4 regions of the Glutamicibacter sp. NPDC055354 genome follow, and region 4 is predicted to be linked to each of the others. Evidence: riboswitches for the same ligand, from Rfam matches in the RefSeq annotation. Region 4 holds a riboswitch; each other region holds the start of a gene.
The links. A riboswitch is a leader RNA that binds a small molecule or an ion and turns the genes downstream of it on or off. The one in region 4 is predicted to bind S-adenosylmethionine.
Positions count from the first base shown of each region.

Region 1: it holds a riboswitch for S-adenosylmethionine, as region 4 does, so the genes downstream of both, ACWICV_RS14345 (flavin reductase family protein) here and ACWICV_RS10425 (hypothetical protein) in region 4, are expected to answer to the same signal.
Region 2: it holds a riboswitch for S-adenosylmethionine, as region 4 does, so the genes downstream of both, ACWICV_RS15460 (O-acetylhomoserine aminocarboxypropyltransferase/cysteine synthase family protein) here and ACWICV_RS10425 (hypothetical protein) in region 4, are expected to answer to the same signal.
Region 3: it holds a riboswitch for S-adenosylmethionine, as region 4 does, so the genes downstream of both, ACWICV_RS08375 (OsmC family protein) here and ACWICV_RS10425 (hypothetical protein) in region 4, are expected to answer to the same signal.

Region 1 covers NZ_JBSHMB010000003.1:230,411-238,166, forward strand. Annotated here, with positions in the region: gene dnaB (replicative DNA helicase) at 1-1,104, opposite strand, end outside; gene ACWICV_RS14345 (flavin reductase family protein) at 2,173-2,673, opposite strand; SAM riboswitch class IV at 2,768-2,884, opposite strand; gene ACWICV_RS14350 (long-chain-fatty-acid--CoA ligase) at 3,261-4,868, shown strand; gene ACWICV_RS14355 (PaaI family thioesterase) at 4,884-5,300, shown strand; gene ACWICV_RS14360 (hypothetical protein) at 5,627-5,905, shown strand; gene ACWICV_RS14365 (dihydrofolate reductase family protein) at 6,177-6,767, shown strand; gene ACWICV_RS14370 (PQQ-dependent sugar dehydrogenase) at 6,775-7,756, shown strand, end outside.
Region 2 covers NZ_JBSHMB010000004.1:81,710-89,465, reverse strand. Annotated here, with positions in the region: gene ACWICV_RS15490 (BCCT family transporter) at 1-587, opposite strand, end outside; gene ACWICV_RS15485 (Fur family transcriptional regulator) at 1,253-1,681, shown strand; gene katG (catalase/peroxidase HPI) at 1,785-3,968, shown strand; gene ACWICV_RS15475 (methylated-DNA--[protein]-cysteine S-methyltransferase) at 4,067-4,696, opposite strand; gene ACWICV_RS15470 (RNA polymerase sigma factor) at 4,693-5,190, opposite strand; gene ACWICV_RS15465 (histidine phosphatase family protein) at 5,305-5,865, opposite strand; SAM riboswitch class I at 5,977-6,071, shown strand; gene ACWICV_RS15460 (O-acetylhomoserine aminocarboxypropyltransferase/cysteine synthase family protein) at 6,187-7,560, shown strand; gene ACWICV_RS15455 (CoA-binding protein) at 7,560-7,756, shown strand, end outside.
Region 3 covers NZ_JBSHMB010000001.1:1,793,530-1,801,285, forward strand. Annotated here, with positions in the region: gene ACWICV_RS08365 (MarR family winged helix-turn-helix transcriptional regulator) at 1-222, shown strand, start outside; gene ACWICV_RS08370 (DEAD/DEAH box helicase) at 285-3,500, opposite strand; SAM riboswitch class IV at 3,641-3,762, shown strand; gene ACWICV_RS08375 (OsmC family protein) at 3,794-4,345, shown strand; gene ACWICV_RS08380 (hypothetical protein) at 4,591-6,654, shown strand; gene ACWICV_RS08385 (L-idonate 5-dehydrogenase) at 7,332-7,756, opposite strand, start outside.
Region 4 covers NZ_JBSHMB010000002.1:42,875-50,630, forward strand. Annotated here, with positions in the region: gene ACWICV_RS10410 (SNF2-related protein) at 1-166, opposite strand, end outside; gene ACWICV_RS10415 (LOG family protein) at 253-1,443, shown strand; gene ACWICV_RS10420 (VIT1/CCC1 transporter family protein) at 1,507-2,610, opposite strand; gene ACWICV_RS10425 (hypothetical protein) at 2,666-2,932, opposite strand; SAM riboswitch class IV at 2,949-3,062, opposite strand; gene ACWICV_RS10430 (DinB family protein) at 3,130-3,717, opposite strand; gene ACWICV_RS10435 (helix-turn-helix domain-containing protein) at 3,851-4,417, shown strand; gene ACWICV_RS10440 (hypothetical protein) at 4,554-4,970, shown strand; gene ACWICV_RS10445 (APC family permease) at 5,077-6,606, shown strand; gene ACWICV_RS10450 (PucR family transcriptional regulator) at 6,662-7,756, opposite strand, start outside.

The sequences.
Region 1 (7,756 bases), on a different contig from region 4:
CGACAGCGCAATCAACGGAACGTCGAGTTCCTTGGCGAGCAGCTTGAGGTTACGCGAGAACTCGGAAACTTCCTGCTGGCGCGATTCCACACGCTTGCCCGAGCTCATCAGCTGCAGGTAGTCCAGGATGATCATGCGCAGCTCATTGCGCTGCTTGAGGCGACGGCACTTGGCACGGATTTCCATCATGGACATGTTCGGCGAATCATCAATGAACAACGGGGCTTCGTTCAGCCGGCCCATGGTCGTGGCGATCTTGGTCCACTGTGCGTCTTCCACCGAGCCCTTGCGCAGATCCTGGAGCTGGATGGATGCTTCGGCCGAGAGCAGGCGCATCGCAATTTCATTGCGGCCCATTTCCAAGGAGAAGAACACGGTGGCCATATTGTGCTTGATGGCAGCAGAACGGGCGAAGTCCAGCGCGAAGGTTGACTTGCCCACCGCAGGACGGGCGGCGATGATGATCATCTGGCCGCCCTTCAGGCCCTGGGTCAGCTCGTCGAATTCATAGAATCCGGTGGGCACACCGGTAATGCCATCGCCCGCGTTGGCCGCGTTCTCGATTTCATCAACGGTGTCTTCGATGATGTCCGAAAGGCGCACGTAGTCTTCACTGCTGCGGTTCTCGGCCACCTTGTAGACCTCTGCCTGGGCTTCGTTGACGATCGCATCAACTTCACCATCTGGAGAGTAGCCCATCTGGACAATACGCGTTCCGGCGTCAACCAATCGGCGCAGCACGGCGCGTTCGCGCACGATTTCTGCGTAGTACCCGGCGTTGGCTGCAGTTGGAACCTGCTGGATGAGATTGTGAAGGTAGGCGGCGCCACCAATGCGCGAGATCTCGCCGCGCTTGGTCAGCAAGTCGGCTACGGTGACCGCATCGGCTGGTTCGCCACGACCGTAGAGGTCGACAATCGCCTCGTAAATTGATTCGTGGGAGGGACGGTAGAAGTCGGTGCCGCGAATGGATTCAACGACGTCAGCAATGGCGTCCTTGGAGAGCATCATGCCACCGAGGACCGACATCTCGGCCTCGATATCCTGTGGCGGCTTGCGCCCTGCGTCGGAATCTCGTCCTTCGTAAACCGGCTCAGCACTCATTGCAGACACTTCCATCCCCTATTGACCCGCTGGGAAAAATTATCCTTGCCTCATGGCAACGCTTCATCGTGTCAGTCGATACGGACATTTGGATGTCAGGCGCCTGTGGATATTTCTCTCCCGAACCCAACACTAGGGCTGTTATTAACAGGCGTAAACCTCATTATCCACAGAATATGTGGATAACACTCCTCTACCTGTGGAGTTCCCTGTTCACAGTCTGGGGAGAACTCTGTGGATTACCCCACTCTACGTATCATTAGTATCTGTTGACTTGGTTGTTTGTATTCGCACACCTGTGGACAGAAACTTAATTCATTGAAGCTCACGCCAACCGGCCCAAGGCTATCAACACCCTTAATCGCCCAGTTCCCAGGGTTTTTCACCCTTTGCACACATTTGCCCATGTCTTGTCCACAGTTTTGTGGATAACCTTGTGGATACTGGTGAATTTACAAAACCCTAAGTCACCGTGGATTAAATTCGCCAGCAAGGCCGGATCTTCCAGTAGTCCACAATCGGCCAGGGTTTCTGCGTTCGGGGGCGGTGGATAACTTAATGTGTGCAACGACTCGGCGGGCGAACCTGGATCAGCGACTGGGCTGCCGGCGCACTCTCGCCACTTCGCGTCCGCGACGCGCGCCAGTGAAGACCCCATAAAGCGCCGGTTTCATTTGTGATGCGCAGCCTTTGCATGGCTCGGAAACCCCATCCGAGGGTTGCCGGCAATTCGCTGCCACTCTGGTCCAGCGTGCAGCGAGGATCCATGAGCTACCTGCGCGGTTCTGTTCGACAGCCCAGGCGGGTGGCGGATATGGCGAGTTCAAGGTTTCTCGCGACAGATACTTTGATGACGAGGTCATCGCCAAATGCCTGGGGCAGCTGGCCCAAGATGGCAGGCCATGAGATTGCCAGCCATCTTGCCACGTCTTCAGGGTGGCGAGAGAGAACGGGCATTGCCGGTGTCGAGGGCTGCGGGGAACGGCTCAACCCGCCTAACCGGAATTCAAAAAGCTCCGGCCAGATCGATGATTTGATCTGGCCGGAGCTTTGGAAGATGCGAAGCGCTTATACGAGCTCAGGAATCGGCAGCGAATGGAACCGCGAATCATGGAAGATCTGTGGCGAGTGCTCGGAGGTGCGGTGCCCGTGGACTTCCATCAGGACTACCCAGTGATCCCCCGCTTCGACCTCGTTGTAGATCGAAGTCTCCAGCCACAACGTTGAGTCGTTGACGAAGAGCGCGCCCTGATCCGAGGAATAGGTATCGATTCCGCGGAACCGGTCGCCATTTTTCGAGGCAATCTGAGCGCAGACACCATCATTGCGTTCGCTCAGCACTGAGACGCCAATGCGGCCAGCTTCGCGCAGCTTTGGCCAAGTGTTCGAGGACTTCTGCACGGCGAACATCACCAGTGCAGGTTCGAGGGAAACTCCCACGGTAAACGATGAAGCGACAATTCCCGTCTTCACGCCATCCAGTTCTGCACAGAGGGCGGCTACCCCTGATGGATGCTGAGCGAAAACCTTGCGCAGGGTCAACGGGTCAAGTTCAAGATTCAATGACATGGCTCGATTCCTTTGGGTCTTGCCCACCGCGCAGTAGCCTGCAAGCATTGGCTTCTCGTTACTCGAAGCCGCTTGGGCTGAAGTTCCGCGCCGTGTGCGGTACTTGTTCCAGCACATTTTGTGTGGAACCGAATCCTCACCTGGAGCACCCCACTACCGTTGAGAGGGTTGCCGATCAGCAAGCCAGGGCTTATAGCTGATGCTCTTGATTCTGTTTAAAACGATATGGCTCATGACGAACAGCCGTCAAACATTTCACTTCGCAAATCGCAATATTCGACGCAATATTCGATCCAAGGCCCCGCCAGAAGTCCTTGGGCAGTCTTTTATTCGCCATACGCCGCGCTTCTTGAACGCCTCGGCCCCATGATCGCAGCAGGCTTCCGCCGCTCTTGATTCGGCAGAACACTAACGTCTCCCCTGGGCTCGGGGCCCTGGCGCGAATTCCCTACCGCCCACCGTAATGAAACTTGGTTTCCCGGCATGACGCTGAGGTTCATGCCACTATTGGTCATGGAGTGCATTGAGTCACACTCCTGCTTATTGTTCTCCGTAACCATCGATGACGATTGAGGAATAGCCACACCATGGTAGAGATTCAGGCAAACCATTCAGAATTGACCCCACTGCGTTTCTTGGAACGCACAGCCGAGGCCTATCCGAAGAAGACCGCCGTCATCCATGGAACTCGCAGCTTCTCCTATGAAGATTTCGAAGCACGGGTGCACCGCTTTGCCCAGGCGCTGAAGGCTCGCATTGAGCCGGGCGACCGCGTGGCCGTGCTGGCACCGAATACTCCCGAAATGCTCATGGCGCATTACGCCGTACCGCTGTCAGGCGCAGTCCTCGTTGCCCTGAACACCCGACTTTCGGCCCACGAGCTGCAATACATCATTGATCATTCTGCTGCCAAGCTGATGCTTGCCGACACAGAGCTGTTGGAGAACACGAAGACCCTGCGCCGCGAGAACCCAACGCTGGAGGCGCTCATCGAGATCACCGATGACCAGTACGCCGGAGAACGTCCGGACGTGCCCGTGGACGCCACCTTGGACGAGCTAATCGCACAAGCCTCGGATGAAAGACTTCCCTACGCCATCGCCGATGAGCGGGCTCCGATCACTCTCAATTACACGTCGGGCACCACCGGCAAGCCGAAGGGTGTGCTCTACTCGCACCGCGGCAGCTACCTGAACTCGTTGGGCGAAGCGCACCACCAGGGCTTCACCGCCAAGACCCGCTACTTGTGGACCCTGCCGATGTTCCACTGCAACGGCTGGTGCACTCCATGGGCCGTCACCGCGGCGGGAGGAACCCACCTGTGTCTGCGCGGCGTGCGCGAAGATTCCGTTTGGGATGCCATCGAGAATCTTGGAACCACCCACTTGTGCGGCGCTCCGACCGTCTGCTCCATCATCGCCGACTCCACCCGCGCCCACCAGCTCGATGCGCCACTGCGCATCACCACCGCAGGAGCTCCCCCGTCCCCGGCAATCATCTCCAAGCTGCAGAAGCTGGGCATCGAGGTAGTCCATGTATATGGCCTCACCGAGGTATACGGACCGTACACGGTGTGCGAGTACCAGGATGAGTGGGATGCCCTCGATGGCCCGGACCGGGCCGCGAAGCTCGCCCGCCAAGGCGTTGGCATGATTACCGCCGAGTCCGCACGCATTGTTGACGAGAACATGAACGATGTCCCGGCGGATGGACAGACCATGGGCGAAATCGTGCTGCGCGGCAATAACGTCATGATCGGCTACTACCGCGATGAAGCGGCCACTACCCAAGCTTTCCATGGCGGCTGGTTCCACACCGGCGATCTGGGTGTCATGCACCCGGATGGCTACATCCAGGTGCGCGACCGGGCCAAGGACATCATCATTTCCGGCGGCGAGAACATCTCCACCATCGAGGTGGAGCAGGCGCTGGCCTCGCACCCCGAGGTGCTGGACCTGGCCGTCATCGGCATAGCGGACGAGAAATGGGGCGAGCGTCCGGTGGCATATGTCATCCGCGCCAGCGGATCCTCCCTGGACGCGCAAACGCTGATTGAATTCGCCCGCGAAAAGCTGGCCGGTTTCAAGGTGCCGCGCACCATCGTCTTCCCGCAGGATCTGCCGCGCACCTCCACTGGTAAGGTGCAGAAGAATGTCCTGCGCGCCCAGGCGCTAGAAGCCAGCACACCGAACTAGCCCGAGGATCACCAATTGGATAACTCAGCACCACGGATTCCCAACAAGTCCAGCCTTTTCAGCGAAAGCATCGGACTGGAATTCGATGAAATCACAGCCACTGAAGTACGCGGCCACGCGCAGTTGGACGAGAACCACCACACCCCCTGGGGCGTAGTCCATGGCGGCGTGTACACCTCGATCATCGAGAGCGCAGGATCGGTGGGCGCCAGCTACGCGGTGGCCGAACGCGGGCAATTCGCAGTCGGCGTGCACAACGCCACCGACTTCCTGCGCCCTTCCACCGGAGCACGGGTCCAGGTGATCGCCACCGCGCTATTCCAAGGGCGCACCCAGCAGCTCTGGGAGGTCATCATCACCGATGAATCCACCGGCAAGCAGCTATCCCGCGGCCAGTTGCGCACCCAGAATGTGGATTTGCCTGAGAAATAAGACCCTCATGCCGGATGGGATTCGACTACGTGGCTTGCACGGCAACTCGACATGGGCAGGTCTACTTCGACATGAAGAAGGCCCGTGCCGACGGCACGGATTCTCATGCTCTGGAAATGGGCAAGTTGTTAAATCAATTCAGCTCAGCGCAAGCCAAGACTCCATGTGCCAAACCAGCTACTAGTGCGCTGGGTTTGCAAATAGTGAAGGCAGCGGCAGGGATACCCTTGGGCTGTTGGCGGTCCAGTTCAGTGAGCTTCTACTTCACATAATGTTTCTGCAATCCACTGAAGTAGTCCTCTCAAGCAAAGAAAGAAGTTGCGCAAATGAACGTCTCCTCCAAGAAACTCATCGGCAAATGTCCCCTATGGACTTGGGTGATGATGGGACTGGCGCTTGCATCGGCCCTGGCCCTAGTTGATTGGAACGGCTCAGGGGAGGCAAAGCCGTTGTGGATGTTTTTCCTACCTAGCGCATTTGGCTTAGCTGGTGGCATTATCGCCACAGCGAAGAAAAGCTATGGATGGGGGCTCATATCCGTAGCTCTTGGCGTACTGGCCGTGCAACTATTAGCGCTCGGAGTCACCCTCGTTCAAGGACCATAGAGGTCTCCTCGATATTTTCGGATTCCAAGTATCTTGGTATGTGTCAAGACTACTCGGAGCAGGGACCCTAGATGCACTCTAAGCGAACTTGCGAGTCCTGCGAGAGGCACCATACCGAGCACGTGAAACACCGCATCCTCAGAAGGACGAAGCGGCCAGTTGCATATCCAGAATATGGATTTGCCTGAGAATCCGGCCTAGCTGGTTTTCACACCGCGAGCACGGGCGTACGGTAGGTGGCATCTAACGCTCAAGCTCCAGGAGATTCGCCATGAGTGCGACCTATACCTTCGATGTGTTCAGCAGCCTCGATGGCTTCGGCAGCGCCGCCGGCGATTGGGGCGGCTACTGGGGAAAACAGGGGCCAGAGCTGTTAGCCCACCGCCTCGCGCTCTACACTCCGGCTTGCCGCATGGTTTTCGGAGCCAACACCTTCCGTCTCTTCAGCCGCTTCTGGGCAGAAATCGAGGCGAATCCCGAGGTTGAAGACGCGTGGGGTGTGGCCCTGCACGACAAGCCCGCCACCGTCATCTCCACCACCCTGGAAGAGCCGCTGTCCTGGCCAAACACCACGCTGGAGCGAGCTGATGCACTGGAAGTCGTCGCACAGCTCAAGGAAACTTCAGATGTGCCGCTGCGCTCCCACGGCTGCTTAGCGATGAACCATTCCCTGCTGGCGGCAGGTCTTGTGGACTTCATCCAGGTGACCATCTTCCCGGTACTGACCGGGCATAGCGGTTCTGCCCCGGTACTTGGCGGGGTCGATGACTACGATCTGGAACTTGTCGAGTCCAAGCTGCTGGACGGACGGATCCAGGAACTGACTTATCGCCCGACGCGCCATCAACCAGCGCATGGATAGCAGCTCGATGAAGCGCATTCTGGGTACCTGCCTAGTGCTCGGCGCAGTGTTCCTCGCCGGATGCTCCGCGACAACGCCGCCTCCAATCACGGCTACCGAATCGCAAGCTGTTCCAGCACCACTGGCCACCGGACTCGAAGCCCCCTGGTCCATGGTCTACGCGCAGGGCAGGTTGCTGGTCAGCGAACGTGATTCCGGGCGGATCGTGGAGGTTTTGGAGTCCGGAGAACTGCGCGAATTAGCCCGGCTCGATGATCTGGTGGCGACCGGAGAAGGCGGACTGCTGGGCCTGGCCTTCCTCGCACCGGACCGGCTCTATGCGTATTCCACCGCGGAATCCGGCAACCGCATCCAGCGGTTCACGTTGCAAGGCAGCGCCGGGAATCTTTCACTGTCGGCCCCGCGCACCTTGATTGACGGGTTGCCCTCGGCCAGCATCCACAACGGCGGGCGGCTGGCCATCGGCTCCGAAGGGATGCTCTATGCCTCCGTGGGCGATGCGGGCAATCCCCAGCAAGCCCAGGACCTGCAGCAGCTGGGCGGAAAGATCCTGCGCATGGCACCTGACGGCAGCGTCCCGGACGACAACCCGTTCGAGAATTCCCTCGTCTACAGCTATGGGCACCGCAATGTGCAGGGCCTGGCGTGGAGTGCTGATGGCACCATGTACGCCAGCGAGTTCGGACAGAACACCTTCGACGAGCTGAACATCATCGAAGCCGGGGGAAACTACGGCTGGCCCGAAGCCGAGGGAAAAAGCGGCGGAAATCCGTCGTACACCGATCCGATTGCGCAGTGGTCCCCGTCCGAGGCCAGCCCCAGCGGCATCGCGATCCTCGATGGCACCCTCTACCTGGCGAATCTGCGCGGAGAAGTGCTGCGCGCGGTGGAACTGGACGAGCCGGCCACCGAGCATGAACTGCTCGATGGCCGGCTCGGCCGGCTACGCGACGTGCTAGTGGATCCTGACGGCGCACTGCTGGTGCTGA
Region 2 (7,756 bases), on a different contig from region 4:
GCTGAGAACAGCTGGGGGCGTCCCAGCCGGAAGCTGCCGTAAGCCATGCCCAAGCCAACGATGGCGTACATGGCCCATGGGAATAAGGTCCAGTGGAAGAGCGTGGTGCCCATAGCGGTGCTCAATGCATCACTGGTGGAACCTTCCACCGTTCCCGGAGGAGGCGACATGTAGAAGTACAGCGGCTCGCCCACGCCGTAGAAGACCAAGCCGATGCCCATGCCGGTTGCGAACATCATCGAGATCCACGAGACCGTGGAGAACTTTGGCGTCTCGCCGTCCTTGCCCAGCGGGATGCGTCCAAAGTTCTTGGCCGCTACGACGATGGCGAAGACCGCGAAAACCGCGGCAGCAATGACAAAAAGCCAGCCAGTGTTGGTGATAACCCAGTCAAGGGCCGCGCTGGAGGCCTTGCCCAGCCCTTCGGGGCTAGCGAAACCCCAAATAATAAAGGCCAGCGCTAGAGCGCCGGCGATTCCGAATACCCAGTAATCCGTACCGGAAAGTGAGTACTTCTTAGGTCGTCTGTGACGAACTGAATGCAGTTCCTCAACGAGGTCGCCGATTGATTGATCCGTCTGCTTCATTGCGGTCTTCCTTCACTGGTGAGATCCCGCGGATAAGATCCGGGCGGAATCTGCCGAGCCATCGCCTCTCGAGTAAACGATCGCCATGCAGTGTGATTGATTGCGAATTGCTTTTCGGGTGTCGGTCCACTGTGTCTAAATCTCGCGTTGAAGCAGCCTGAAAGAAACAACTATTCTCCGCTAATATCCCGCGAATTATTCCTGCGAGTTGACTCGATTTAGCACGATTTTGACACGATGAATCCCAAAATGGGCCTTTTCCAGCATGGTCGACATCTCATCAAGGGTCAAATCAGATCCTTGATTTCTCGCCGTTTCCGGATCTTCAGCACCCCGGGATCACATTGTTTACGCTGGCAGTGCCATCCATGTGAGCTTCCTCGCCCCACAGGATTTTTCGCTCCCCGAACCCGTGGAATCATCAATTGGACCGCAATATTTCCCAAGATAAAACCACGCACTATTCGCTTTCTTATTTCGGGTGAAATGTCTGCGATTTCGTAATTTTCCTCCCCCAGAAGCACATCACGCTTGAACATGCACCATACGGAATACTTACTAATGAAGCATCGATTCAACCAGTCAGCTGGAGTCCACCCACTTTTAACGCGAAATACACTGGAACTTATCTTGACTGATTCAAAATAAGCAGGCATGCTGGGTACATGACATCACAGGCAGGGATCGAGCAGGTGCTGAAGGCGGCATCGATGCGGGTCACGCAACCGCGCGTTGCGGTACTTTCCGCCGTCGCGGCGCACCCGCACGCGGATACCGAAACCATCATTTCGGCTGTCCGTGAAGATCACCCCAATGTGTCGCACCAAGCTGTCTACGATTCACTCAGGCTATTCACGAAACTGGGTGTCATTCGGCAGATACAGCCACAGGGCCATACCGCCCGCTATGAAGCCCGCGTTGGCGACAATCACCACCATGTGGTGTGCCGCCAGTGCGGAACGCTGGCGGACGTCGACTGCGCTGTCGGCGGCGCCCCGTGCCTGCATGCTTCCAATGACCACGGGTTCAGCATTGATGAAGCCGAAGTGATCTATTGGGGCACCTGCCCGGATTGCCAGGCTGCGAACGCATAGTTGCTGTCTAAGTAAACCCCTAGATTTGCCATCGTCATCAGCGCAGCTGCTGTGCGATGGATAAAACCAGATAAACCCTAAACAATCCGGAAGGAAAGAGCACATGTCTGAGATGACTGCAGGTCAGTGCCCAGTAGTTGGCGGCGCGGGTCGAATTCACCCTACCCAGGGCAATGCCAACACCGAATGGTGGCCGAATAAGCTGAATCTGAGGATTCTGGCCAAGAACCAGCAGGTTTCCAACCCGCTGGACGAGAACTTCGACTACATTGAAGCCTTCAATGCCCTCGACTTGTCGGCAGTAAAAGCCGACCTGACCGAAATCATGACCCAGTCGCACGACTGGTGGCCAGCAGACTTCGGCCACTACGGCCCGTTCTTCATCCGCATGGCTTGGCACTCCGCAGGCACCTACCGCTCGCACGACGGCCGCGGCGGCGGCGGCGCAGGCCAGCAGCGCTTCGCTCCGCTGAACTCGTGGCCTGACAACGTTTCGCTGGACAAGGCTCGCCGCCTGCTGTGGCCAGTGAAGAAGAAGTACGGCCAGTCGATTTCCTGGGCCGACCTTATCCTGCTGGCTGGCAACGTGGCTCTGGAAGACATGGGCTTCGAGACCTTCGGTTTCGCCGGCGGCCGCAAGGACGTTTGGGAAGCAGATGACGATGTCTACTGGGGCCCGGAAAAGGTCTGGCTGGACAGCGAACGCTACACCGGCAAGCGAGACCTGGATGCTCCTCTGGCAGCAGTGCAGATGGGCCTGATCTACGTGAATCCTGAGGGTCCTGACGGAAATCCGGATCCGCTGGCCTCGGCCGTAGACATCCGCGAAACCTTCCGCCGCATGGGCATGAACGACGAGGAGACCGTCGCGCTGATCGCCGGTGGCCACACCTTCGGCAAGACCCACGGCGCGCATGCCGATGACAAGATCGGCCCGGATCCAGAAGCAGCTCCGCTTGAAATGCAGGGATTGGGCTGGAAGAACGGCCACGGCACCGGCAAGGGCGCGGACACCGTGTCCTCGGGTCTTGAAGTCACCTGGACCTACCACCCAACCCGCTGGGACAACGAGTTCTTCCACATCCTCTTCGCCTACGAATGGGAACTGTTCGAATCCCCAGCAGGCGCCAAGCAGTGGCGCCCGGTCAACAATGGCGGAGCCGGCTTGGTCCAGCCTGCATTCGAGACCTTGGAACACCGCGAGCCACGCATGCTTACCAGCGACCTGGCCCTGCGCTTCGACCCGGTCTACGGCCCGATCTCCAAGAACTTCAAGGAGAACCCAGACCAGTTCGCAGACGCCTTCGCCCGCGCATGGTTCAAGCTGACCCACCGCGACATGGGCCCGAAGTCCCGCTACTTCGGCCCAGAGGTTCCTGCTGAGGACCTGCTCTGGCAGGATCCACTGCCAGCAGCTCCGCAGACCACCTTGGGTGCAACTGAAGTTGCCGCACTTAAAGCCCTGATCAACGATTCGGGACTGACCGTCCAGCAGCTGGTATCCACGGCTTGGAAGGCCGCTTCGACCTTCCGCACCTCGGATAAGCGCGGCGGCGTTAACGGCGGCCGCATCCGCCTGGAACCACAGGTCTCCTGGAGCGTGAACCAGCCTGAGCAGCTCAAACCGGTAATTGCCAAGCTGGAAGAGATTGTTGACAACTTCAACGCCACTTCCGGGATCAAGGCTTCCTTCGCGGACGTCGTTGTCCTAGCCGGCAACGTCGGAGTCGAGCAGGCAGCCCTGGCAGCTGGCCAGCAGGTCGAGGTTCCATTCACCCCGGGCCGCGTAGACGCAACCCAGGAGCAAACCGACGTTGACCAGTTCGCATGGCTGGAACCAGTTTCCGACGGATTCCGCAACTACGACTCGGGCTTCGTCAAGCTGCCTAGCGAGTACTTGCTGATCGACCGCGCGAATCTGCTGGGCCTCTCGGCACCGGAAGCGACCGTACTGCTCGGTGGACTGCGCGTCATCGGCAATAACTGGGACGGCTCCAACTTGGGCGTCTTCACCGACACCCCAGGCGCGTTGACCAACGACTTCTTCGCGAACCTGCTGGAGCTGGGGTTGGAATGGACCCCATCCGCTGACGAGCAGACCTACACCACCACCGATGGCCGCTGGACCGGCAGCCGCGTGGATCTGGTGTTCGGTGCCAACTCCGAGCTGCGTGCACTGGCCGAGGTTTACGCTTCGGATGATGCCAAGGAGAAGTTCGTCAATGACTTCGCCTCCGCTTGGGCCAAGCTCATGGACGCAGATCGCTTCGAACTGCGCAGCAAGTAGCAGCTGCTGGGCCGCGAGCCCGTAGCAATTAGTGCTGGGCTGCTGCTTCCCGCAAGGGAGGCAGCAGCCCAGCACTTGTTTCATGCGGGAGCTGCCCGTCAGAACAGCGTCGCGGCGCCGCTGGCGAAGTCCGGGTTCTCCAGCTTCAGCAGCTCGGACTTGGCTTCCAAGCCTCCCAGGTAGCCGCCCAATGAACCATCGGTGCGCAGCACCCGATGGCAGGGCAGCACGATGGGAATCGGGTTGGTGGCGCAGGCTGAACCGACGGCCCGCACCGCCTTCGGCTTGCCGATCTGCTGCGCCAGCTGGGCGTAGCTCAGGGTATGCCCGTAATCGATATGACCCAGTTCCAGCTGCACCTGGCGGCGGAACTCGGTGGAGAGCTGCAAGTCCACCGGAAGATCGAAGCCATGCCGCTGGCCCGCGAAATACTCCTCCAGTTGCCGGGCGGCACCATCCAGGCTCGACTTGTCGCGCAGGATCCGCGGGCTGAGCCTTTCCGAGAGCACCTCCAGAATCCGGTCATGGCCTTCGGATTCAAAAGCGACCCGGACCAGCCCGGCATCGGTGCTGGCCAGCAGCAAGGCCCCCACGGGGCTATCGACCACGCGATAGGCAACATCAACAAGTTCCCGTGCACGGGCCCGCTCAACGAGCCGGCCCTGCAGCGAGTCGAGGATTTGCGCTTCAGCGGCCGTAGCCTGCTGCCGATAATTTATTCCGTTCATGGCTGCTCCCTCCATAGTTCTTGGTCATCCATCCGGGCCCGCAGATTCTTGATCCCATCGGCGCCCGAATGCCGGGCGGCAGCTTCGGTGCCGGAAAGGATTCCGGCAATTTGCGCGTAGCTCATTCCGCCCAGATAGCGGTAGGCCACCACCTGCCGCTGCTTGCCAGGAAGCTGGTTCACCTCATGCCACAGCTGCAGGTTCTCCAACTGCAGATCCGGCCGTTGGGCCGATGGGGCCAGGCTGTCCACGTCTTGGCCGATGAGGATTTCCGGCTTGTTCCTGCGCAACTCGTCAATGGCTTTGTTCCGGGCAATACGCACTAGCCATGCCAGGACATTGGCGTCTTCAGGCAATTGCGGGTACGCCTTGAGCGCGGCAAGGAACGTTTCGGACCAGGCGTCTTGCGCGCGATGCTCATCAAGCAGGGCACGGCAAACGCGCAGGACGTTCAGTCCATAGTCCTGGACTATCCGCTCGAACGGTGCTTGCATGGATCTCCTGGCATTTTGCGCCTTCATGGCTTCTCACCATGTAAACGTACGAGGAGACCATTTTGTGAGGCGTGAATGAAAAAAATTTCCTTCACGCAGAGACCCCATGGATTCCTAGAATGCCATCAGATCCAATTCGCTGGCGATCTGCTCAAGGCGGATCAAGTCCAAGTGGAGCATTTCGCCATTTTCCACGCCTTGGGGATCCGTGGTTCCGGCCAATGCGTCACGGATGGTGCGCATGGTGGCCCCATGGCTGACAATCATGACCTTGCGCCCGGCATGCCTGCTGGCCAAGTCCAGCAGCGCTGGCACCGCACGGCTCAAGATCTGGGCACGCGGCTCACGCAGGTCCTTGGCAGCAGCCGATTCCGCTTCGCTGACCTCGGCCATGATCCGGCCTTCCAGCGGGCCGAAGCCGCGTTCAATGAGTTCCGGAACAGCGTTCCCCGTCTCGGCCTCGATCTGCTGGGCAATCAGCGCGGCAGTTTCCCGGGCACGTTCCAAGGGCGAAGCAAGTACCAGCGACCAGTTCTGGCCGATGAGCTGGCGCCCGACCTCGCGAGCTTGTTCGCGCCCGGTATCGTTCAACGGGATATCGGTACGCCCCTGCAGGCGCCCTGCAAGGTTCCAATCGGTCTGCCCGTGTCGCACCAGTGCCAGCGAAGTATCCATGACTCCAGCCTAACCGGGGTAATAGGTATCGAAGAATCTCCGATAACAGCTCCAATACGCAACGTTACGACTCATAGTTGGGTCACGAACGGTCATGTTGCGAAGATTATTACACCATCCCGAGCGGCTGAGAGATCTGGTTCGATGACGCCGCAGCAACCTGCCACATCCGGTGGTTACGGTGCTACCGCCAGAAACGATGCAGCCGCCTACCCGTTGGACCACAGCAGGAAGCGACATTGATTCCGGGATTCCTGCCTCGATCGCGGCCCGCCCTGCGGTGCCCGCGAAACCCCAATCGACAAGGAGTCGTAAGCCACCATGGCAGATCACAAGTTTGGATTCCGCACCCGAGCATTGCATGCCGGAGGCACCCCCGATGCCGAGCATGGCTCACGCGCAGTGCCGATTTACCAGACCACTTCGTTCGTCTTCAAGGACGCTGACGATGCGGCCAACCTCTTTGCCCTGCAGAAGTACGGCAACATCTACTCGCGTATCGGCAACCCGACCGTAGCGGCTTTCGAAGAGCGCATGGCTTCGCTGGAAGGCGGCATCGGAGCGGTAGCCACCGGCTCGGGCATGGCCGCGGAATTCGTCACCTTCGCGGCCTTGGCCCAGGCAGGCGACCACATTGTGGCTTCCTCGAAGCTCTATGGCGGCACCATCACCCAGCTCGATGTCTCGCTGCGCCGCTTCGGCATCAACACCACTTTCATCGACTCCAATGATCCCGCCGACTTCGAAGCGGCGATCCAGGAAAACACCAAGGCCGTCTACACCGAGGTGGTGGCCAACCCGTCCGGCGACATCGCTGACCTGAAGGGCCTGGCCGAGGTGGCGCACCGCCACGATCTCCCGCTGGTAGTCGATTCGACGCTCACTCCCCCGTACATCCTGCGCCCTATCGAGCACGGCGCGGATATCGTGATCCACTCGGCCACCAAGTTCATCGGCGGGCACGGCACCACCCTGGGCGGCGTGGTCATCGAGTCGGGCAAGTTCAACTGGGGCAATGGCAAGTTCCCCACCATGACCGAACCGGTTGCCAGCTACGGCAACGTCTCCTGGTGGGACAACTTCGGCGAGTACGGCTTCCTGACCAAGCTGCGCAGCGAGCAGCTGCGCGACTTCGGACCGGCTCTGCCGGCCCAGTCCGCATTCCAGCTGCTGCAGGGCCTGGAGACCTTGCCGCAGCGCATGGACAACCACCTGTCCAACGCGAAGCAGGTCGCTGCCTGGTTGCAGGCCGATGAGCGCGTGACCTACGTGAACTATGCCGGCCTGGAATCCCACCCGCAGCACGCGCAGGCCAAGGAGCTGCTGCCCATGGGCGTCGGCTCGGTCTTCAGCTTCGGGGTGAAGGGCGGGCGCGAAGCCGGCTCGAAGTTCATCGAAGCCCTGCAGTTGGCCAGCCACCTGGCCAACATCGGCGATGCCCGCACCCTGGTGCTGCACCCGGCCTCCACCACCCACCAGCAACTGAGCGCCGAGCAGCTGGTCTCCGCTGGCGTGCCAGAAGATTTGATCCGCCTGTCGGTAGGACTGGAAGATGTCGAGGACATCCTCTGGGATCTGGACCAGGCGCTGGCCGCTTCGCAGGAAGCGATTGCCGGTTCCGCCGCAGGGTTCGAGGCACCGGCCTACGACGGTTCCGCCTGCGCATTGCCAACCGCTTCGAAGGGAGCAATCTAATGACTGCCGTTGATACCGCTTGGGAAGGCCCGGGAGCCGCACAGCGCCTGGAGATCCTGCGTGACACCAAGTCCATCGCCATTGTCGGCGCCTCGAACAAGCCATCGCGCGCCAGCTATTTTGTGGCTACCTACCTGCTCTCCTCCTCCAAGTACAAGGTGTATTTCATCAACCCGGTAATCGATGAGATCCTGGG
Region 3 (7,756 bases), on a different contig from region 4:
CACCTCGAGTCTCTGGAACTTGTCACCCGCACCCAGGATCCTTCCGATGGCCGGGCCCAGCTGGTCTCGGCAACAGAAATCGCCAAGGAGAAGTGGCGCTCCAGCGGTAACACGCTGCGTGAGGAACTGCGCCGCCAGCTCAAGGAATGGGAAGCCGCCGAACTGAAGAATTTTGGAGATCTCCTGCACCGCCTCAACGACAGCTTTGAACAGATTCTCTAGTTCCCGATCTTCAGCTGAAGCCTTGGAGACCTTCTGGTTTCCAAGGCTTCAGCTTTTTAGGCTCACTCCATCAGCGCCAGGAAATCATCGGCGCTTAACGCCGCACTCTGCGCGGCTTGGGCAGTCTCTCCCAGGACATCATTGAACAGCTGCGTCTTCTTGGCCTGCAGCGCGAGCACCTTGGATTCGATGGTGTCCTTTGCCACCAAGCGATACACATAGACCGGACGAGTTTGCCCAATGCGGTGGGCCCGGTCAATAGCCTGGGCTTCGGCCTGCGGGTTCCACCATGGGTCCAGCAAGATGCAGTAGTCGGCGGAAGTGAGGTTAATGCCGAAGCCGCCGGACTTCAGCGAGATGAAGAAGACCGGGAAATCTCCCTCGCCGAAACCGTCAATCAGTTCCTTGCGCCTAGGGCCAGTGGTGGACCCATCAAGGTATCCGTGCTCAATGCCCAGCTCTTCAGCGACGTCGCGTGCCTTGGCCAAGAAACTGGTGAATTGGCTAAAGACCAGAATCTTATGCCCTTCAGAAACCGCGTCCCCCATGAGTTCGCGCAGCATTTCAAGCTTCGCGCTCGGGGCATCGCCCTCCCCTACCAGGGACGGATCCAAGGCCAGCTGGCGCAGCAAGGTCAGCGATTGGAGAATCTGGAAGCGATTCGAATCAACGTCGTCAACCAGGCCCAGGACTTCTTGCCGCACGCGCTGGAAGCGGCGGTCATAGGCTTTGCGGTGCCCCGGCTCCAGTTCGACTTCCAGCACCTGTTCGGTCTTCGCCGGCAGCTCTGGAACGACCTGTTCCTTGGTACGGCGCAGCACGAACGGACGCAGACGGCTCTTCAGGCGCTCCAAGCGCTCCTGGTCTCCGTCGGCAATTGGTTTCTGGTAGTTGTCCTTGAAGGACTTCGCACCGCCCAACAGGCCCGGTGCAGCCAGTGAGACCAACGCCCACAGTTCCATCAGGTTGTTTTCCATGGGTGTGCCAGTGACCACGAATTTGCACGGCACTGGCAGCTGCCGGGCCTGCTTATAGCCTTTGGAGGCATGGTTCTTCAGCTGCTGGGCCTCGTCCATGATCATGACGTTGAAGCCGGCTGCTTCGAAATCCTCATAGGCCAGGCGGAAGATCGTGTAGCTGGTAACTACCAGCTGGGCATCACCGATCTGCGCAGCCATGCTTTGGCCGCTCTTTCTAGCTGTTGAAGTAATGCCGGTGACGCTCATCTGCGGCGCAAATCGCTGCGCCTCATTGATCCAGTTACCCACCACCGAGGTAGGAGCCAGCACCAGGAATTTCTGTGCAGGATCCTCGACGCGCGCTTGTTCAAGGCAAGCCAGCAGCTGGACGGTCTTGCCCAGACCCATATCGTCGGCAAGGACGCCACCGAGATCATGGGTACGCAAGAAGTTGAGCCAGGATAGGCCGTGGCCCTGATACGGGCGCAGTTCAGCGTTGAACGTTTCCGCTAGCTGGACCGGCTGCATTTCTTCACCGCTTTGCAGCGCCTTCATGGTCTGCAGCCACTGGTTGTGCTGGGCTTCGATAATGCCCAGATCCACCAGTTCTTGCCACCAGTCGATGCTCAACTTATGGATGCGGATCGTATCGCCCTGCACCGTGCCCAGCTCCCCGGCCTCTGATATCAGCTGGCGCAGCTGCGTGAAATCTGCACCATCAATCGGGATCACCGTAAGGTCATCGAGGACGAGATACTCATCTTGCTTGGTCAAGGCCTCCAGCAGCAGTGGGAACGGGACCTTGGTCTCGTCCAGGAGCACTTCCACAGACAAGTCGAACCAGTCCCCCGTGCTTTCGCCGGCTTCGACACTGACAGCGGCCGGCGCGTGGCTGATCCGGTACTTCGGCAGCCTGTTCTGCTCTTCAACGACCACATCAGGATGCTCTGCCAAGAGCGGCAATGCGTAGACCAAGAAATCGATGGATTCGGAGGTGCTGAATTCCTTCGGCGGGAAGATTCCTGAAGAGGTCAGTTGCCCCAAGGAAGCCTGCGCGCCGAGCTTGTCCTGCACCGAAGCAGCAATTTCCTTTTCCACGGCATACTGGCGGGGGCCCGCGGAGGCGTACTCCCAGGAATAGCTCACGGTCAGCGGAGTTCGGATGCTCTCCAGGGACAGCTTGAGGCTGGGGCGTGCTGGAACAGGGATGCTGTAGCTGTCATCCTCGCTCTTCAACGGTGCCATCAGGCGCAATCGATCCAGGTGCTGGCGCTCGAAAAGCTCAACGCCTTCCTGCGGGATGGATTGCGCACCGGATTCAATAAATGTGGCCAGTTCCTTCGTGACCGGTTCAGCGAACCGGGCCAAACCGATTTCCCTGGCCTTCGGCAAGGGGCTGGACGCGTAAGTCAACAAGGTCGGCGGCGTGCCTATGGGCAAGAGGTAGACGTGCTCTTCGCTCGGCCCGCGCAGCTTCCCTTCCATGCTCAGGCCATGTTCACCGCGACGCACATCCACGTGTGCCATGGCTGGTTGCTCGCTGAACTCCACCGGGGCCTTGGCCGTAGAACCACCGTTGACGATCTGCACTCCAGCTTCACGCAGGGCTTCGAACGCATCCAGCAGGTCCTGGCCTGGAAGATCCATCAAGGAGATCCACTCCTTGGGATCCCACGAATGGCGATAAGTATCTTGTTCAACGTGTTCACGCAACCGGTCCAGTTCAACGACCGCACGACGCTGCTTCTTGGAGAACCGCGCATCAAAAGCAACATTGCGCCAGCTGATCCCGGTTTGGATCCAGGGGCTCTTGGTTCCCTGGCGGGCCGGGCGTGCCTGCAAGGTCAGCGCGTCCTCGCCGCCATAACGGGGTTCGCTGACCACTTTCAGGATCAATCCCAGCGGTTCTTCGACAGCCAGCGGCTCATCGGAAATGACTGGAAGCAGACGGTCAAGGGTACGTTCCCACTGCGGCTTGCTATTGCGTTTCCATGCGTGGGGATCCACCCCGGAGTCGGAGACGAAGAAGCCCTGGTCTTCTTCGGTGGTGACCTCGATGAGCAAGGCGGCGACATCTTCACAGGACTGAACCCCCGGATGCTTCCCGCAGAAGCTGGTGAAGCTGATATTGCCCTCGGTGATTTCCAATTGGGCCATCACCGATTCGCGCAGCACCACACCGGAGATGCGGGTAGATCCCGGTTGCATTACCCGGTTGGCGATCTGCACTTTTCCGGAATCACACAGGAACTGGCCCAGGTTGTATTCGGATTCGGTCACCAAGGTCTGGGCCGCAGAAAGTGTCAGCTGGAATTCCATACTCGCCGTTCATTGTTCGTGCAGTGGGCGCCCGAGAGCTAGATTCCATCTTAGCGAGCCGGAAAGCAAGATGCCCGGTGACGAAAAGTTACTTCTGCCCTTTACCCGCGGGCCCTGCAACCGATAGAAATTAATCACTGAATCACGAGTTCCACTCTTTGAGCCCTGGCTGAATGGACGGCAACCCTCCTGCGTCATTGTGCGGGGTGCCCCAGGTGAAGATTCGACGCATCTTGACAGCCAAGATGCGTAAGCGATGGCGCCCCTTGCGCCAGAAAGGGGATCAATTCCCCATGACTAATGCAGCATCTGCCCCAACCGTATCCGAAGACCGCGCACAGCGCCTGCAGGAAGCAGGCAAGGGCTGGGGCGAACGAATTTCGGCTGCCCCGCAAAGTGCCCAATTGACTTTCACCGTCGAGGGCGAAGGCTTCGATTCAGTAGCCAGCAACATTGTCTCGGGCAAGCACACCTTCCAGGTCGACGAGCCAGCTGCCCTGGGTGGCAGCGACCTGGCCGCAAGCCCCGTGGAATACGCGCTCGGAGCGCTCATCTCCTGCCAGGTTGTGGTCTACCGCTTGTACGCGCAGAACCTCGGCATCCAGGTGGACGAGGTAAAGATTGTGGCCAATGGCCACCTAGATGTCCGTGGCCTGTTCGGCATTGACAAGTCCATCCGCCCGGGATTCTCGTCGGTGGATCTGGACATCCAGATCACCGGCCCGGAATCGGCCGAACGCTATGAAGAACTGCGCCAGGCAGTGGATGCCCATTGCCCGGTGCTGGACCTCTTCGCCAATCCGGTACCGGTCAATACCGCTGTGAGCATCGCAGGTTCAAACTAATTTTATAGAGGCGTATCGCCACCGCTCACCATGACGCCGGTGGCGATACGCGTCTGACGGCACGGTGTTTCCCGCCGCCTAAACATAATTTGCGCGATCAGTGATATCCCCTGGACAGGCAATATGTTCAGATTGGAAAGCCCGCCTCTGACTAGTAGTTCAGCCTCTCGACTCATTGTGCATTGATGGGTAGAATTCGCTATCATCATTACCTCATCTTGGGTATAAGCGCAGAGGAATCACTGATGCAAATTGCTGGTAGAACCATCATGTCGGCGGCACTTGCGGCAGTACTTGCGTTGCCCCCTGCTGCGGCCGGTGCCGTCACAACGGACATCGACGACTCTCAGCCACCAGAAATTATCGACGTCACCATCGACAAACCGGTACTAATGCCGGGTGAAACCGGAACGTATACGGTACGATTCACCGACGAGAATCCCCTCTCAGAATCGGAATACATAAACTGGTCGCCACAGACTTTGCCATTATGGTCTGAAGTGACCAGCGAAAAACTTCACGGCGGCAACATCATTCCGGGAAGCCTGAGCACCGACGCTAATGGCGTTACCAGCTACCAGCTCCAGTTTAGGATCTTGGACAACGCCCCGTACGGTCACTATGACAATTCAAGCTCGATGGTGGTTCCCGACGCGCGAGGAAATTACACTGACGTAGCGGCTCCAACATTCCAAGTTGACGACCCGCGGCATCCCATCGATAACGAGCCCATTATTACCGGAGACCGGACCGTAGGCCAGAATCTGGCTGCATCAATCTCGGCCCCCGGAGCTAGCCTCCAATTTCAGTGGAATCTTGACAGCGATTCGGCTCCACAGCTCGTGGGCACAACGAAAACTATTGCGGTGCTTCCCCAGTGGGGTGGCGGCAACCTCGAGCTTCTAGCTACGGCAACCTGGCCTGACGGCAAACAACTCACCCGCCGCAGCTTCAGCGGCTACATTCAAAATCAAATCGTCGATCTGGGGTCAGTGACGTTCAGTGCACCGCCGGCCGTTGGAACACGGACGCAGGCAATATTTACGCCTAATCCCGAGCTACCCTTCGAGTTGCCCTGGTCCGAGGTTCAGGTGCATTCCGTTGCCGAGCTGAACATCGTTGATGCATCCTTCAGCCCCTTCCCTGGGGGCGAAGGCGTCCCGCTCCGGGCAGTATTGAACTATGAACTTCCCGACGGCTATCAAGCACTTAGTACCCCCGAGACGAGCGCAGTTATTGGCCCCGGAACATGGCAAACTGGACCGCCCGTGATCGTTGGCAGCACAGTGACCGACAGTGAACTCACTGTCAACACCGGCACGTGGTCTGGTAGCCCGCAAGACTTCCAGTTCCAATGGTTCCGAAACGGAACGGCCATTCCGATGGCCGTATTCCCGAATCTCAAGCTCACACCGGCTGATGTTGGTGCGAAGATCTCGGTCCGGACCACTGCTTTTTGGCCCAATGCCACCCCGACTTTCTCCGCTGTTTCGGCTCCAGTGCTGGTGCGCAAGGCAGCGTTGCCGAAGATCAGGGTTGAGCTGGGCGGAACGGCGAAGGTTGGAAAGAGACTCAAGGCGAATGTCACCGGTCGATACGACGGCACCAAGCTAAGCTACCAGTGGCTGCGCAACGGAAGGGTCATTTTCAAGGCCACTAAATCAACGTACACGGCTACCGTCGCCGATCGAGCCGCCAAGTTGTCGGTGAAAGTTTCTGCCACTCGTGAAGGCTACACCTCACTGGTTGCCACCAGCGCCGGTAAGTCTGTTGCCGCGGGTACTCTTGCCAAAGGCGACATCAAGGTTACCGGAACACCAAAGGTGGGCAAGACCCTGAAATCCATCCACTCCGGAGGAACCCAGGGCTCCAAGCTGAAGTACCAGTGGTTGCGTAATGGTCAGAAGATCAAATCCGCTACCCAGAGCACCTACCGGCTAATTCCAGCGGATCGGTCAACAAAGGTCAGTGTCAAGGTATCGGCTAGCAAACCCGGTTTCAAGAATACTTCGATCACCAGCGACTCCAAGCGTATTGGTTATGGCACGTTGACTAAGGGCAAGGTAAAGACCTCAGGAACTCTTAAGGCCGGACGAACCTTGTCGGCCCAAACCAGCGGGTGGACGGCAGGCAGCAAGCTCAGCTACCAGTGGTTGCGCAATGGCAACAAGATCAAGGGTGCCACCAAATCGAGCTATACGCTCACCCCCAAGGATCGCAAAACCAAGATCTCGTTGAAAGTTCGAGCCTCCAAAAAGGGATATGCCACAACGCCCTATGTCTCTAGCGCTCGGCGGACCGTGAAATAAGACGGCCTAGACTGTGAGCACTTTCTTCCCTGACCAGAGCATGAGACCCGAACTGTTTTTGTGCTGCTGGGCAGGCAGGAGTTCGGCTGTGACCTGCCGGGAATATGGCCTCAAGCCTTGAGCTGAACTTGAATCCGTATATCAAGCTAGTATTCTGCCCGACGACCGAACTATTTTGCGGTTACAGCCAACCGGCTGCGCAGTACTCTGACGGGTTTACCGCGAGCGCTGCATCAGCCGAGCCATCTCCAAGACGCTCCCATGCGGCAGCGAGATCGGCACGAAGCCAACCGCCCAAAACCCACTAGTTCCAGTGGTGATGATTTCGGATGCGGCCGGGGACTAGTCCCGAAGAAGACCTCTATCAAAGAACTTTGGATGCCTTGGCTTATCCCCGGAACGCGCATCAGAATCGCGCTCAGAACCGTTTTGGACAGTTTCGGAACCTTCTTCGAATCTTGCCCGTTCGCGAGTCATATGCTGGCAAGCGAGAATACATTGGCCAGAGACGGGACGGCCATCCAGCTCAGACGGGTTTTCTTCGGCTCGTGCTGCCGCGGCGTCATTGATGGTTCGCGGGTAAAACCCAGTACTAGGCTATGACCCGGCTTGAACAGTGCCCACGGCTCCGGTTCCAAATGATCCAGAAGCGGAACCGTGGGATTTTTTACGCTTGTTTATTCCCCCAGGAAGTTCAGCAAGACCTTGCCCGAGCGCCCCGAATCCTTCGCCGTTTCAAAGGCTTCAAGCGAATCGGCCACCGGGAACTCGTGGGTTACCGCCTCGGAAACCTGCAGCGACCCGTCGGCCAGGGCAGCAAGCACCTGGTCGATTTCGTCGTTGAAGCGGAAGGAACCAACCAGTTCCAGCTCGCGGGTAATAGCCAGCGAAATAAGCGCCGGCTGTTCTCCTGAGGGCAGCAACCCGACCATGACCACTCGACCGCCGCGCACGGCACCGCGCACTGCGGAGGCCAACCCGCAGAAGTTGCCGCTGGCCTCGATCACCACGTCCGCGCCCACCTGGGCAAGAGCTTCCTGGTCATCGGCTCGCAAGGTGGAGGTGGCACCGAGTTTCCCGGCGATTTCCAACGGCTTCTCGT
Region 4 (7,756 bases):
CAGAATCGGTGACGGTGCCTTCGATCTGGTGGGTGCTTTCGTCGAATTCCACGTCAACCACGGAATTTGCTTCTGCAGCCAGGTTCTTTCCATAGAAGAAAGGAACGTTGCCCAGAAAAGCCAATAAGTGGCGGGCATCAATGGTTGGTGGAACAGATTCAATCATCCTCTCATCGTTTCACGTTCCGGGCCTTCGCGAAAGTTGAAGGGCCTTTCTGTGAATAATCACTATCTATGACGTAGCGTTGACGCATGTCCCAAGTGTGGCCCTACCTTCCAGCACGCGCAGTGAACATAACGACGCTCGTTGAATTCGACCGTCTCGCAGCCGAAGCGCTGGCTTCCCACCGCGCACGCGGAAAAGGCTGGCGAGTGCACCGTGTTGATCTGCGCGAACGGGATACCGTGCTGGAATCCTTGGATCTTTCCGAAGCGCTATTCATCGATTGCCAGTATTCCGCGCAAGGAGCGCAGATCGTGCAAGCCACTGGCGGGCTGTGCATGAGCTCGGGGGAGGAGCTTCCCTTCGAGACGGTGGCTCGCGGCTTGTATTCGCCGCATGAGTTGTACTCGGGGATCCGGACGCAGACCTACGAGCATGTGCCTGATGCGAAGATCTACGCGTACTCCCAGCAGCATGCAGCGGTGAATTCCGATAGCGATAGCAATGCGCTGGCAAGAACCCTGCATGATCACCACATTGGCCAGGCGCTGGTCTCGGCAGTGTACGAGGGCACGTTCAAGGAAACCCCGATTATCGGGGTGATGGGCGGGCATGCGATGAGCCGGGGCACTGCGCAGTATGCGCAAGCTTTGGAGCTTGGGCGCATGATTACCCGGGCCGGCTACGCGGTCGCCACCGGTGGAGGCCCCGGCGCAATGGAAGCTGCCAATGCCGGTGCGTGGCTGGCCGATTACGGACCAGAAGATGTCGCTACGGCATTGCAGATGCTGGCCGAAGTGCCAGATGCGATCCATCAGCGCACCGGCTGGGCGAGAACTGCGTTGATGGTCAAGGAGCGTTTCCCGAGCCAGCGGCAGTCCCTGGGCGTGCCAACCTGGTTCTACGGCCATGAGCCGCCGAATCTGTTTGCCACCCAGATTGCCAAGTTCTTCGCCAATTCCATTCGTGAAGCGATTCTGCTGGAGCAGTCCAACGGCGGGCTGGTAGTTCTGCCCGGGGCCGCTGGCACGGTGCAGGAAATCTTCCAGGATGCCTGCGAAAACTACTACGCTACCGGTGCTCGCGTGGTGCCGATGGTGCTGATCGGCAAGGACTATTGGACGAGGGATCTGCCTGCTTGGCCGCTGCTTCAGGCCCTGGCCAAGGACCGTGTCATGGAACAGAAGATTGCTCTGGTGGAAACCGCCGAAGAAGCGATGGAGTTCATCCAGAGCATGCAAACCCTGCGCCGGCGTACCCGGCGGCCGGAGAACAGCTAGAGCACGGCATGGAAAATGCCGGTACAGACAGTGCCGTACCGGCAGTCGCAACGTAGCGGGCTACTAGCTGATGCTGACGTCGAAGATCAGGCCCAAGCAGTAGGTGATGGCCGCTGCGCCCCAGCCGATGGCTAGCTGGCGCAGGCCGCGCTTGAGTGGCGAGGCACCGGAGAGCAGGCCTACGATCCCGCCGGTGATCATCAGGGCCAATCCCACCAGGACTACCGAGACGATGATCGCGGTCATGCCGGACAGGCCAAGGATATACGGCAGGATCGGCACCACAGCACCGGAAGCAAAGAGGAAGAACGAGGTGGCCGCCGCACCGGTGGCCGAACCCAGCTCCTGGTGCTCCTTCTCGAGTTCTTCGCCGCGACCCTCTGGGTTCAGCGAGAAGTCGGGGTTGCAATCGCAGGTGAACAGGCCCATGCGTTCGGCGGCCCGGTGCTCGGCATCTTCATCGCTCATGCCGCGGGCCTTATAGATTAGCAGCAGCTCGTTGGCGTCCAGATCAAGGTTCGGGGCCGCTGTCAGCGTGACCTGGGTTGGGCGTGAAGCTGTCAGCAGCTCGCGCTGGGAACGCACCGAAACGTATTCGCCAGCTGCCATGGACAGTGCACCGGCCAGCAAGCCGGCAATGCCGGAGAACAGCACGAAGGTCGCTGAAACACCGGTCGCACCGATGCCCATGATCAACGCGAGATTGGAAACCAGCCCGTCGTTGGCGCCGAAGACCGCAGCACGGAAGTTGCCCGAAAGGCGCGCACGGCCTGCTGTAGCAAGCGCGCGAACGACTTCTTCGTGGACCTGTTCGTCGGCCGCCATCTGCGCGGTGGCGTCCTTGTCATCGCGGTAGGGCGAACTGCTCTCGGAGCGCTGGGCCATGGCCAGCACGAAGACCGAACCGAAATGCAATGCCAGGAAACGCAGCATGGTGCGGCGCAGCGACGGGCGGACTTCCTTGACATGTTCGCCGAGCAGGACGCGCCAGTGGGATTCGTGGCGTGCTTCCGCCTCTGCCAGGCCCAGCAGGATTTGCCGTTCCTGCCCGGTTTTCTTTTCCGCGAGGGCCCGGTAGATGGAGCCTTCTGCGACTTCATCAGCGAGATACTTGCGCCATCGCTGGATCTGCGCTTTGGTAGGTTCGGTTGCTGAGTGCTGTGACATCGCGAAGATGACTCTCCTGGAACATGGAGTTTCCCAATGAAACCCGTGGATCGGATCAACTACCCAGTTTAGTCAGGGCTCCTGCACTTGGGAATTTGGCAAGACTAAAAGCAAATCGCTTGCCCGCAGGATCTCCGGCGACTGGCACCACCAGCAGCAATTCAGATGTGGCCGGATCGAAGGTCGGCCGGCGGGCACAACGAGCAATGAGCTGTTCAAGCCTGAGCGGATCTGCAACGTAGCGGGTGCGCCAGCGGCCTTCGGCCTTGAACTGCACTTGGCCGGTCTGGCGGTCGATGACGGGCAGAATCGGATATGCCATGGGACGTCAACTCTCTTGCGAGCTCTTGCCCGTGCACCTGTTGATGCGCGGACCGCTTCCTCATCCGAACCACCCATGAACTTGGGGTTGGTGCGCGGCCAGTCGGAGCTTGGCGCCGCGTCTCGTGAAGCAACATTTCCGATGGTACCGCCGGTGGCAGGGCGCGGTGAAGTCCGAATGCGTAATATGACTGCGGCTCAGCTGCCCGGGGCAAAGGCATTGGCCAGTTGCTGCAGCTTCTCGCGTTGTTCGGCCCATTGCCCCGCGGTGTAGCCGGGCAGCAGATCCAGTTGCGCGGTCCAGCCAGCACGGCCATCGAGCTGCTCGCGGATAATATCCAGATGCCCTGCATGCCGGGAGGTCTCGGCGAGCGCATGGATGAGCAGGTGATCCAAGGTGGTTTTGCCAGCTGGCCCCCACCACGGTACCTCTACGGGACAGTCCAGGGGCAGGTCGCTGATGGCTTCATCGGCGAAGGCGATGGCTTTCCGATACAGGCCGATCAGCTGTTGCGCATCCATATCTGCTGGCGGGAGGAAATCCGCGTCGGGATCATGCGGCGCAATGAATTCGCGAACGTAGCGGTCATCGGCCCTGCGCTTGAGGCAGGTGCCGAAATATTCGTATTCATTGATCGCCAAATGGTGCAGTACTCCCAGGATATGGGTGCCTGTGGGGGTGAGCGGAGTGCGTGCCAGGTGTTCGGCGAGGCCTTCTGCCTTGTAGATCGCATTCTCGCGCGCGTCGTTCAGGTACCCGCAGAGCTTGTCCTTGGTGCTGTCCATGGACAGAGTCTAGTGAGCGCTGCAGCCTCGCGGTAGAGGGCGCGGTGTGTTTACCATTGGTAAACTTGCCCCGCAGGCCTTGAAGCCAAAGTGGTTGCGGTTGTTGCTGCAGAAAACGTCGAGGAGCCAAACGATGAAAACCTTGCCAGTTGAACCAACCGGTGCTGCGATCAATATCGGTGCGAGGCTGCGCGGGGTGCGCCAGACCCAGCGTATGACCATTGACCAGGTCGCCGAGCTATCCGGACTGACCAAGGGTTTCCTCTCGCGTGTGGAGCGCGACCTGACCAGCCCTTCGGTTTCCACTCTTTTGCGGTTGTGCGAAGTGCTGGGCATGGAGGTCGGTACCCTCTTCGAGGTTCCTGAAACGAAACTGGTCCGACTGGAGCAGGCGCCCCGTGTTTCCCTGGGCGGTGACGGCATCACGGAGCAGCTGGTCACGCCGCGCAGCGAGAAGCGGGTGCAGATGATTCGCGCCGAGATTGCGCCAAAGGGCACCGGTGAAGCGGAACTGTATTCGGTGGATTGCGAGCTGGAAGTGCTGCACGTGATCGCTGGAAAATTCATCCTGGTATTGCCTGATCAGCGCGTAGAACTCGAAGCAGGCGATACGATCACCTTCCCCGGGCGTGAACCGCATAGCTGGGAAAACGATTCTGATGAGGTCGCTGTGGTTACCTGGACGCTGATCCTCTCATGACGCCAAGCCACGGCACTTGCTGCCATGGCACGGCATGCGCAGTGCGGCTGCGCGTTCGTCTGCGGGGAGATGAACCGCGTATTCTAGGAACGATGCGTTGTTCCGGGCGCTCGGGACAATCAGTGATGGGAGAGGCGTGAGGACAGGCGAACCAACCGCTGCGCAAGATCAACTGCGCAGTATCAGCTGGTGGGCTTCGATACTTTTCGGCGTTCTTATTGGCACCACCTTGACCTGGATCCGCACCCAACGCAATTTCTTCTTCATTGGCGCCGCGATTCTGGCCGTCGTCATTGTCACCATTGGCGTGCGGACGATTCGCCGACGGGCACGCTTCCCGGTGATGGCGCAGGCACGCACCTCGTGGGCGTATGTGCTGTGGACCGGTGTCCTGCTGGTCCTGGCCGGACCGATCCAGCTGGTGTACGTAGCTGATGACCTTTCCGAACTGACGATCAAATCGCTGGTCATGTCCGCAGGCTTCTGCCTGGGCATTCACGAGGTCGACCGCGCGCTGGTGAAAGCCAGCAAGAAGCGCTCCGGCAAGGCCTAGCCTCCTGATTTGGGCAAAATAGCCTGAAATTTAGTCAAAACATCCAATACCCTTTGGCGCGATTTTGCATAGTGTGATCCTGATCAACTTTCCAGAAGGGGTTGCCATGTCAGGAAAAACCGCGAAGAACCACACCGCAGAACCAGGCCTCAAGAAGGTCCTCGGCCGCTGGGATGCCTTGGCCATAGGCGTTGGCGCGATGATCGGTTTTGGCTGGGTCGTGCTCACCGGCGACTGGATTACCACCGCCGGTCCGCTGGGAGCCACGCTGGCCATGCTGGTTGGCGGTGGCATCATGGCGGTAGTCGGCCTGACCTATGCCGAACTCGTTGCGGCCATGCCGAAAGCAGGCGGTGAGCACAACTACTTGCTGCGCGCCATGGGCGCCCGCTGGTCTTTTGCCGGTTCGTGGGCCATCGTCGGCGGCTACATTGCGATCGTGGCCTTTGAAGCAGTGGCACTGCCCAAATCCGTGCTCTATCTCTTCCCGGAGCTTTCGCAGATCAGATTATGGGAGATCGCTGGCTCAGAGGTCTACTTGACTTGGGCGCTGGTCGGTGTCGCCGGTGCGATAGCGATCACCTGGATTAACATCCGGGGCATCAAGACCGCCGGTGTAGTGCAGACCTTCGTGGTGCTCTTCCTCTTCGTCATCGGCGCAATGCTGCTTGCTGGCGCATTCACCGGAGGCGAGAGCAGGAATATGGAACCATTCTTCGAAAACGGGGTGGCCGGCTTCTTCGGCGTGATGATCGTGGTGCCGTTCATGTTCGTCGGCTTCGACGTGATCCCGCAGTCCGCCGAGGAATGCGACATCGCCCCGCGAAAAATTGGCAAGTACGTGGTGATTTCGGTGCTGATCGCCACCGCCTGGTATGTGGGGATCATCCTGGCCACCGCCTCGGGAATGGGCGCTTCGGCGCTCGCCGGATCCGAACTTGCCACTGCCGACGCGATGGGGGCACTGTTCAATTCCGAAATCATGTCAAAGGTGCTGATCGCCGGCGGCATTGCCGGTATCCTCACCTCGTGGAATTCGTTGCTGATGGGTGCTTCGCGGCTGATGTACGCGATGGCCAGTTCCGGGATGCTGCCACGCTGGTTTGCCTACCTGCATCCGAAGCACCGCACACCGAGCCATGCACTGCTGTTCATTGGCGGCCTCTCCATTCTGGCTCCATTCTTCGGCACCGCCATGCTCGGGTGGTTGGTGGATTCCGGTTCGCCGTCGATCGTGATCGCCTACCTGCTGGTGGGCGTGGCGTTCTTGATTCTGCGCCAGCGCGAACCGCAGATGCAACGCCCGCTGCGCGTGGGCGGTGCGGGAAACGGCGGCAAGGTCATCGGCGTACTGTCGGTGGTCTTCTGCGCCGGCCTGATTTCGCTGTATCTTCCGGGAATGCCGGCGGCCATCGGGTGGCAGCCGTGGCTGCTCTTCGCCGCTTGGTGGATCCTGGGCATGGCCTTCTTGCTGCGGGTGCCACGCGGGATTGCGCCGGGCGAATTCGCGGAAGAGGAATTGCTGCAGAAGCTGAGCATCCGCCAGCAAGCCAAGCTCGGTGCCACCGGCCCGGACGCCGCAGCAACGCGACGCGCCAGTGCGCCGCACGATAGCCGGACTCGGCTCAAGGGCTGACGGCTGTACCTAGGGCACGCCGCGGGATCTGGCTATTGCAGAGACTGCGGCGTGCCTATTTCTGTGCCCGGCGCAGGGCCAGCCAGAGCGAGGCGGCGGCATCCGGATCATCGAGATTGGCGCCAAGCAATTCCTGGGCCACGGTGATGCGGTGGCGCAAGGAATTTCGGTGGATGCCCAATTCGCGGGAGGCTTCTTCCCAATGGCCGCGATGGCGCAGGTAGGAGGTGACCGCGGAGAGCAGATCGGCGCGCGCGTACGCTGCGAGGGCCTTGACCCAGGTCTCTGCGCTGGCATCGAAGCCCGGGGCGCCGCAGGCCATGGTCCCGAACGGGACAGCGTCCAGCGTTTGGCGCAGGGCAGGCAAATTGGCAGGGATCTCGGCCAAGTTCAATGGTTGGGAGAGTACGGCGTGGACTTCGGGTGCGGGGGAATCAAATCGCCCGCACGCCATCGGGCCCGTTGCGGTTGCAGCCTGCGGTGCCACTACCTCGCCATTGCCGGAACTGTCTGCGGGTTCGGGAAGTATCAAATAATGTTCGGCGCCGTCCTCATAGTGAAGCTGGCACTTGCGTACCGCTGCGGCGACATCGGGCAAGGCGGCGGGGCGCGCCAGCGAGGGCAGCGCATGAAGTGCGGTTGCTGCATCGGTATCGGCACCTGCCCGGTACAGCAGGATTCGCACACGAACAGGTATTCTGCCCAATCCGGCTTCTTCCCCGACCAGGCCTGCCGCCTCGGGCTGGCCATGCAGCAACAATTTTGCGGTGGCCGAGCTGAGCGCGTTATTCGTGCTGGCAGCCAATTCCCGTTGCCTGGCGCGCAAGGAGAGCAACGTGCAGGCCGTCATGATGATCTGCCGGTCGGCCTTGGTCGGCCTGCGCCCGGCGGCAACTCCGAGATATCCGTGGATCGTGGTTCCGGACAGGATGGGATAGAGCGCTACTTCGTGGCCCTGGACCTCGAAGGTGGACGCCGAGGGCATGCCATTGCGCCGAAAGCGCATGGACTCGTGACGGAGTTCGCCCAGGAACGCTTCGGCGGATGCCGGGTAGCAGGCCGCCGGCCGGGAATCGACGGAAAGATAGGCGGCCCAGCCGTTCACTGCCTCAGCCAAGCCCCGCACGACTGCATTGATGGCATCCGGGCG